One region of the Streptacidiphilus sp. PAMC 29251 genome, then DNA from elsewhere that is predicted to be linked to it. Evidence: predicted binding sites of a transcription regulator. Region 1 holds the regulator's gene; the other holds the start of a gene.

Region 1 (4,189 bases):
ACGCGGCCACCCTAGCCGCCACCACTCTCCGTGCGACAGAAGATTCAGCTCGCAGCGGACCGACCCGGACGATCAGCGCAGGCGGCTCGGACGATCAGCCGCAGCCGCTCGGACGATCAGCCCCAGCGTCCGGTGCGCCCGAGCAGCAGGGCTCCGGCGGCGACCCCCGCCGTGGAGGTCCGCAGCACCGTGGACCCGAGCCGGTACGGGGCGGCGCCCGCCTCGGCGAAGCGCGCCAGCTCGTCCGGGGAGACCCCGCCCTCGGGGCCGACCACCAGCACCAGCTCGCCCCGGGCCGGCAGCCCGGCCGAGGCCAGCGGCAGCGAGCCCTCCTCGTGCAGCACCGCGCCCAGCGCGGCGCCGGCGAGCAGCTCGGCCACCTGCCGGGTGCTCATCGGGTCCCGGACCACCGGGAAGCGCAGCCGGCGGGACTGCTTGCCGGCCTCACGGGCGGTGGCCCGCCACTTCCCCAGGGCCTTGAGGCCCCGGTCGCCCTTCCACTGGGTGATGCAGCGCGAGGCCGCCCAGGGGACCACCTCGTCCACGCCGACCTCGGTCATCAGCTCGACCGCGAGCTCGCCCCGGTCGCCCTTGGGCAGCGCCTGCACCACCACCACCCGCAGCGCGGGCTCGGGTTCGGCCAGCAGCCCGGAGACCTGAACCTCCAGCGCCTCCTTGCCGAGCACGGCGGCGACCGAGCCGGACACCCCCTGGCCCGCGCCGTCGGTCAGCACCAGCTGCTCGCCGACGGCCAGCCGCCGCACCGCGACCGCGTGCCGGCCCTCCGCGCCGTCCAGCCGGACCACCGAGCCCACCGGGCCCAGCTGCGAGGTCTCCACCACGAACACGGGGGCTGTCACGACGTACGTTCCTGTCCTTGCTGTTCCTGGGAGCCGTGCGGCTCAGGCGCGGCCGTTGAAGGCGTCCTTCAGCCGGGAGAAGAGGCCCTGCTGGCCCGGCTCGAAGGTGCCCTTGGGGCGCTCCTCGCCGCGCAGCGCGGCGAGCCGCCGCAGCAGGTCCTCCTGCTCCGGGTCGAGCTTGCCGGGGGTCTGCACCTCGACGTGCACTATCAGGTCGCCGCGGCCGCCGCCGCGCAGGTGGGTGATGCCGCGCCCGTGCAGCGGGATGGACTGCCCGGACTGGGTGCCGGGGCGGACGTCGATCTCCACCTGGCCGTCCAGGGTCTCCAGCGGGACCTTGGTGCCCAGCGCCGCCGCCGTCATCGGCAGCGTCACGGTGCAGTGCAGGTCGTCGCCGCGGCGCTGGAAGATCTTGTGCGCGTTCTCGGCGATCTCGACGTAGAGGTCGCCGGCCGGGCCGCCGCCGGGGCCGACCTCGCCCTCGCCGGCCAGCTGGATCCTGGTGCCGTTGTCGACACCGGCCGGGATCTTCACGGTCAGCGTGCGGCGGGCGCGGACCCGGCCGTCGCCGGCGCACTCGGGGCAGGGGGTGGGCACGACGGTGCCGAAGCCCTGGCACTGCGGGCAGGGGCGGGAGGTCATAACCTGGCCCAGGAAGGACCGGGTGACCTGCGACACCTCGCCGCGACCGCGACACATGTCACAGGTCTGGGCGGAGGTGCCGGGGGCCGCGCCCTCGCCGTTGCAGGTGGTGCAGACCACGGCGGTGTCGACCTGGATGTCCTTGGTGGTGCCGAACGCGGCCTCTTCGAGGTCGAGGTCGATCCGGATCATCGCGTCCTGGCCGCGCCTGGTCCGCGACCGCGGTCCGCGCTGCGCGCCGCCGGCCGCGCCGAAGAAGGCGTCCATGATGTCGCTGAAGCCGAAGCCCGCGCCCGCGCCGAAGCCGCCGGGGCCCGCGCCGCCGCCGTTCGCCGACAGGGGATCCCCGCCCAGGTCGTAGACCTGCCGCTTGTTGGGGTCCGAGAGGACCTCGTAGGCGGCGTTGATCTCCTTGAACCGCTCCTGGGTCTTCGGGTCGGGATTGACGTCAGGATGGAGTTCGCGCGCCAGTCGGCGGAACGCCTTCTTGATCTCGTCCTGACCGGCGTCACGCCGGACGCCGAGTACCGCGTAGTAGTCCGTGGCCACCAAAATGCTCCGCTTGTTCTATTCGCGCCGACGTTCCCGACACCGCTGTAAGGCTATGACGCAGCCAGGATCTGACCGACGTACCGTGCAACCGCCCGGACGGCACCCATGGTTCCCGGGTAGTCCATCCTCGTCGGCCCGAGCACACCCAGTTTGGCGACGGTCTCGTCGCCCGAACCGTAGCCCACCGACACGACCGACGTGGAATTGAGCCCTTCGTAGGCGTTCTCGTGACCGATACGGACCATCATGCCCGCGTCGGCGGTCTCCCCGAGCAGCTTCAGCAGGACCACCTGCTCCTCCAACGCCTCCAGCACGGGGGCGATGGTGAGCGGGAAGTCGTGCGGGAAGCGGGTGAGGTTGGCGGAGCCGCCGATGACGATCCGCTCCTCGGTCTGCTCGGCCAGCGCCTCGAACAGCGCGGTGAGCACGGCCGTGACCGCGCCCCGCTCCTCGCGTTCGAACGCCTCGGGCAGATCCTGCAGCAGGGTCGGCACCTCGGCGAAGCGCTGGCCCGCGGCCCTGGTGTTCAGCCGGCTGCGCAGATCGGCGAGGACCGTCTCACCGACCGCGCCGGGGCAGTCGATCAGCCGCTGCTCCACCCGGCCGGTGTCGGTGATCAGCACCAGCATCACCCGGGTCGGCGTCAGCGCCACCAGTTCCACATGGCGCACCGTCGATCGGGACAGCGAGGGGTACTGCACCACGGCGACCTGCCGGGTCAGCTGCGCCAGCAGCCGCACCGTACGGGCCACCACGTCGTCCAGGTCCACCGCGTGGTCCAGGAAGCTGCCGATGGCCCGGCGCTCGGGCGCGGACAGCGGCTTCACCTCGGTCAGCCGGTCGACGAACAGCCGGTAGCCCTTGTCGGTGGGCACCCGTCCGGCGCTGGTGTGCGGCTGGTGGATGTAGCCCTCGTCCTCGAGTGTCGCCATGTCGTTGCGCACCGTGGCCGGCGACACGCCGAGGTTGTGGCGTTCCACCAGGGCCTTGGAGCCGACCGGCTCCTCGGTCCCGACGTAGTCCTGGACGATGGCACGCAGAACCGCCAGCTTGCGGTCGTCGAGCTTGCGCTCCTCATGCACGGGCCACGCACCTCCTGTCCTCGGACACCGGCTGTCCTGTGGAGACTGGCACTCTGGCCGAACGAGTGCCAACGCCTGTTCGGCCAGTGTAAGGCGCGAGGGTAGGCCACCGGAACGCCCGCGCCCTCCCATACGTACCTGTTGGTAGGCCCTACAGGGCAGAATTGCAGCACAGGTCCATCTTGAGGAGTGGCTACATGCCCAGAACACGCTTTGCACCCGACCGCGGACTGACCAGCCGGATGCTGCTGACGATGTTCCTCATCGGGCTGCTGTATGTCGTCTTCGTCGGCGCCCTGCTGGTCTTCCTCAAGGGAGCCTGGCTGATCATCGTGATCATCGCCGGCGGCCTGTTCATCGCCCAGTTCTGGTTCAGCGACCGGATCGCCTCCTTCAGCATGGGCGCCCGCGAGGTCAGCGCCCAGGACTACCCGGAGCTGCACGGCACGGTCGACCGGCTCTGCGCCCTGGCCGACATGAAGAAGCCCAAGGTCGCCGTCGCCCAGAGCGACATCCCCAATGCCTTCGCCACCGGCCGCAACGAGAAGAACGCCGTGGTCTGCGTCACCACCGGGCTGCTCCGCCGGCTGGAGCCGGAGGAGCTGGAGGGCGTGCTCGCCCACGAGATGTCGCACGTGGCCCACAAGGACGTGATGGTGATGACCATCGCCGGCTTCCTCGGCGTGCTGACCGGCATCCTGACCAGGGTCGGCCTGCAGGCCGGGCTGTTCGGCGGCTTCAGCAGCCGGGACAACCGGGACGGCGACAACACCGGCATGGTGCTGCTGATCGTGATCGGGGTCAGCGCCGTGGCCTACAGCATCAGCTTCCTGCTGACCCGGCTGCTCTCCCGCTACCGCGAGCTCTCCGCCGACCGCGCCGCCGCGCTGCTGACCGGGCGCCCCTCGGCGCTGGCCTCCGCGCTCACCAAGGTCAGCGGGGAGATGGCGGCCATCCCCACCGAGGACCTGCGCCGCGCGCAGCCCTTCAACGCGTTCTACTTCGCCCCGGCGGTCTCCGCCCGCAAGGCGGCCAGCCAGGCCTTCTCCACCC
Region 2 (4,189 bases), 820 kb from region 1:
CGGCCGGAGCCGCGCCACCGGCCACAGCGATGTCGGCGCCACCGCGATCGACAAGCGCCCGGTTCCTGGCCCGGTCAGGGTCACCGCCCCGGGGCCGCGCGGCAGCGGCGGCAGCGGCAGCGCGCTGGTCGGCGACGAGGTCTGCGACCAGCGGAACCACGGCGGCGACGACCAGGCGGTGTACGCCTACAGCCGCGAGGAGCTGGACGTCTGGGAGCGGGAGCTCGGCCGCGCGCTGCCCAACGGCGTCTTCGGCGAGAACCTGACCACGCTCGGGATCGACACCACCGACGCGCTGATCGGCGAGCGCTGGCAGGTCGGCGGGCAGCTGGTGCTGGAGGTCTGCGCGACCAGGATCCCCTGCCGGACCTTCGCCGGCTGGCTGGACCAGGCCCGCTGGATCAAGCACTTCACCCAGCGCGCGCTCCCCGGCGCCCATCTGCGGGTGATCACCCCGGGCGAGATCAGCGCGGGCGATGCGATCACCGTGCTCTCCCGTCCGGACCACGGCGTGACCAGCGGCATCGTCTTCCGCGCGCTGACCCTGGAGCCCGACCTGCTGCCGCTGCTGGTCCCGATCGAGACCCTCGGCGCCCACCAGCGCGCCCGCGCCCTCAAAAGGGTTCAGTAGGCAAACGCCAAGGGGCGCGAGGAACTGCGCTGCCAACCATGCACTCACGTGCACCAAGCAGCACAGCTCCTCGCGCCCCTACCAGGCGTCAGCGACTAGTGGCTGTGCCCGTGGCCACCGTGGCCGGCCGCAGCCTCTTCCTCGGCCGGCTTCTCGACGACCAGGGTCTCGGTCGTGAGCAACAGCGAAGCGATCGACGCGGCGTTCTGCAGCGCCGAGCGGGTGACCTTGACCGGGTCGATGACGCCGGCCTTGAGCAGGTCGCCGTACTCGCCGGTCGCGGCGTTGTAGCCCTGGCCCTCTTCGAGCTCCGACACCTTGCTGGTGATGACGTAGCCCTCGAGGCCCGCGTTCTGGGCGATCCAGCGCAGCGGCTCGACCAGCGCGCGGCGGACGACGGCGACACCGGTCGCCTCGTCGCCGACCAGGCCGAGGCTGCCGTCGAGCACCTTCTGGGCGTGCACGAGGGAGGCGCCGCCGCCGGCGACGATGCCCTCCTCGACCGCCGCGCGGGTCGCCGAGATGGCGTCCTCGAGACGGTGCTTCTTCTCCTTGAGCTCGACCTCGGTGGCAGCGCCGACCTTGATCACGCAGACCCCGCCGGCCAGCTTGGCCAGGCGCTCCTGCAGCTTCTCGCGGTCCCAGTCCGAGTCGGTGTTCTCGATCTCGGCCTTGATCTGCGCGACCCGGCCGGCCACCTCGGAGGAGTCACCGGCGCCGTCGACGACGGTGGTGTTGTCCTTGGAGACGGTGACCCGGCGGGCGGTGCCCAGCAGCTCCAGACCGGCCTGGTCGAGCTTGAGGCCGACCTCCTCGGCGATGACCGTGGCACCGGTGAGGGTGGCCAGGTCGCCGAGCATGGCCTTGCGGCGGTCGCCGAAGCCGGGGGCCTTCACCGCGACGGCGTTGAAGGTGCCGCGGATCTTGTTGACGACCAGGGTCGACAGCGCCTCGCCGTCGACGTCCTCGGCGATGATCAGCAGGGGCTTGCTGGCGCCGCCCTGGAGGATCTTCTCCAGCAGCGGGAGCAGGTCCTGGATCGAGGAGATCTTGCCCTGGTGGATCAGGATGTAGGGGTCCTCCAGGACCGCCTCCATCCGCTCCTGGTCGGTGACCATGTAGGGCGACAGGTAGCCCTTGTCGAACTGCATGCCCTCGGTGAACTCGAGCTCGAGGCCGAAGGTGTTGGACTCCTCGACGGTGATGACACCGTCCTTGCCGACCTTGTCCATCGCCTCGGCGATCAGGTCGCCGACCTGCTGGTCCTGGGCGGACAGACCGGCGACGGCAGCGATGTCCTCCTTGCCGTCGATCTCACGGGCGATCGAGAGCAGGTGGTCCGACACGGCCTTGACGGCGGCGTCGATGCCCTTCTTCAGCCCGGACGGACCGGCGCCGGCGGCGACGTTGCGCAGACCCTCGTTGACCAGGGCCTGGGCCAGCACGGTGGCGGTGGTGGTGCCGTCACCCGCGATGTCGTTGGTCTTGGTGGCGACCTCCTTGACCAGCTGCGCGCCAAGGTTCTCGTACGGGTCGTCGAGCTCCACCTCACGGGCGATGGTGACACCGTCGTTGGTGATGGTGGGAGCGCCGAACTTCTTGTCGATGACGACGTTGCGGCCCTTGGGGCCGAGCGTCACCTTCACGGTGTCGGCCAGCTTGTTGACGCCACGCTCGAGCGAGCGGCGGGCGTCCTCGTCGAACTTCAGGATCTTCGCCATGCTTAGGGTTTCCCTCTCAAACAACCGAGCCCGGGCACCCGGTCTCACTCAGTGAAGACTGGGGGCCCGGGCGGGGTCACGACTCTGCGGTCAGCGTCGTGGCTGCAAAACAGCCAGGTGGTACTTCTCGACTACTACTTCTCGACGATCGCGAGAACGTCGCGGGCCGAGAGGACGAGGTACTCCTCGCCGTTGTACTTGACCTCGGTGCCGCCGTACTTGCTGTACAGCACGATGTCGCCGACGGCGACGTCGAGCGGCAGGCGCTGGCCGTCCTCGAAGCGACCCGGGCCAACGGCCAGGACAACGCCCTCCTGGGGCTTCTCCTTCGCCGTGTCCGGAATGACCAGGCCAGAAGCCGTGGTCTTCTCGGCTTCGAGCGGCTGGACCACAATGCGGTCCTCGAGCGGCTTGATGGCAACCTTGGAGCTGGTGGTCGTCACGTTCCGACCTCCCCCTTCGGAGATCACGGGGTGATTCATGTCTTGGGTCGCGAAGAGTGTGGTGCGAAACCGTCGTCGCGGTGCCGGAATCGCCCCTTCGCGGGGTTAGCGCTCTCACAAGGAGAGTGCCAACGACGACACTAGGCCGCCGTTAGCACTCAGTCAACCAGAGTGCCAACGACGCGCTTACGGGATGATGTCCGGGTGGAGACCGAATCGTTCCTGGCCCTGCTCACCGACGAGGGCCAGACCCTGCTGGCACAGCTGCGCGACCACGCCCCGGGGCAGGAGCTGGCGGTGGCGACCAGGCTGCGGCGTTCGCACCCGGCGGAACTGGTGTCGGCCGCGATCGGCCAGGCCCGGCTGCGGCAGCGGGCGGTGGCCAAGTTCGGCGCGGCCGACGCGGGGCGGATGTACTTCACCCCGGACGGGGTGGAACAAGCCACCCGAAAGAGTGTCGCCGAGTGGCGCGCGCAGCGGTTCAAGAGCCTGGGCGTGGCCCGGCTGGCCGACCTCTGCTCGGGCGTGGGCGGCGACGCGGTCGCGCTGGCCCGGGCCGGCATCCAGGTCCTCGCCGTCGACCGGGATCCGCTGACCTGCGCCGTCGCCGAGGCCAACGCGGCGGCGCTGGGCCTGGACGGACTGATCGAGCAGCGCTGCGGCGACGTCGCCGAGGTGGCCCTGGACGGGTACGACGCGGTCTTCGTGGACCCGGCCCGGCGCGGGGGCCGCGGCAGGATCTTCGATCCTGAGTCGTATTCGCCGCCGCTGAGCTGGGCGGTCGCCGCCGCCCGGCAGGCGCCGTTCGCGGCGCTCAAGGTGGCCCCGGGCATCCCGCACACCGCCGTTCCCGAGGGCGCGGAGGCCGAGTGGGTCTCCGACGGCGGGGACGTCAAGGAGGCGGTGCTCTGGTTCGGCACCGACCCGGCCGTGGAGCAGCCCCATCGCGCCACCCTGCTCCCCTCCGGCGCGACCCTCGCCGGCGGCCGGCTCCCCGACCCCGAGCCGGGGCCGGTCCTCAGCTACCTCTACGAGCCGGACGGCGCGGTGATCCGGGCCCATCTGGTCGCCGAGGTGGCCCGGGAACTGGACGCGACGCTGATCGACCCGACCATCGCCTACCTGACCGCCGACACCCTGCGAGCGACCCCGTTCGCGACGGCGTACGCCATCAGCGATGTGCTTCCGTTCGGGCTGAAGAAGCTCAAGGCGCTGCTCCGCGAACGCGGTGTCGGCACCGTCGTCATCAAGAAGCGGGGCTCGGCGGTGGAGCCGGAGGACCTCCGCCGCAGGCTCAAGCCGCAGGGCCCGCACTCCTGCACGGTCTTCCTGACCCGGGTCGCCGGCGCCCCGATGATGCTGCTGGGGCAGCCCGCTGACTGAGCGGCAGCTGG

The links. The regulator HrcA, encoded in region 1, represses chaperone genes, less so after heat shock. The targets are predictions, from matches to a motif close to TTNGCACTCNGNNNNNCNGAGTGCNAA.
Region 2: a site for HrcA is predicted at 2,384-2,410, ahead of groL (chaperonin GroEL). Genes of this name have one in related genera too.

What each region holds. Positions count from the first base shown of each region.
Region 1 covers NZ_CM135725.2:3,443,086-3,447,274, forward strand. The annotation lists gene ACXKR8_RS16135 (S41 family peptidase) at 1-2, opposite strand, end outside; gene ACXKR8_RS16140 (16S rRNA (uracil(1498)-N(3))-methyltransferase) at 117-860, opposite strand; gene dnaJ (molecular chaperone DnaJ) at 903-2,051, opposite strand; gene hrcA (heat-inducible transcriptional repressor HrcA) at 2,105-3,136, opposite strand; gene htpX (zinc metalloprotease HtpX) at 3,334-4,189, shown strand, end outside.
Region 2 covers NZ_CM135725.2:4,265,339-4,269,527, forward strand. The annotation lists gene ACXKR8_RS19950 (MOSC domain-containing protein) at 1-631, shown strand, start outside; gene groL (chaperonin GroEL) at 727-2,352, opposite strand; gene groES (co-chaperone GroES) at 2,487-2,795, opposite strand; gene ACXKR8_RS19965 (class I SAM-dependent methyltransferase) at 3,000-4,178, shown strand.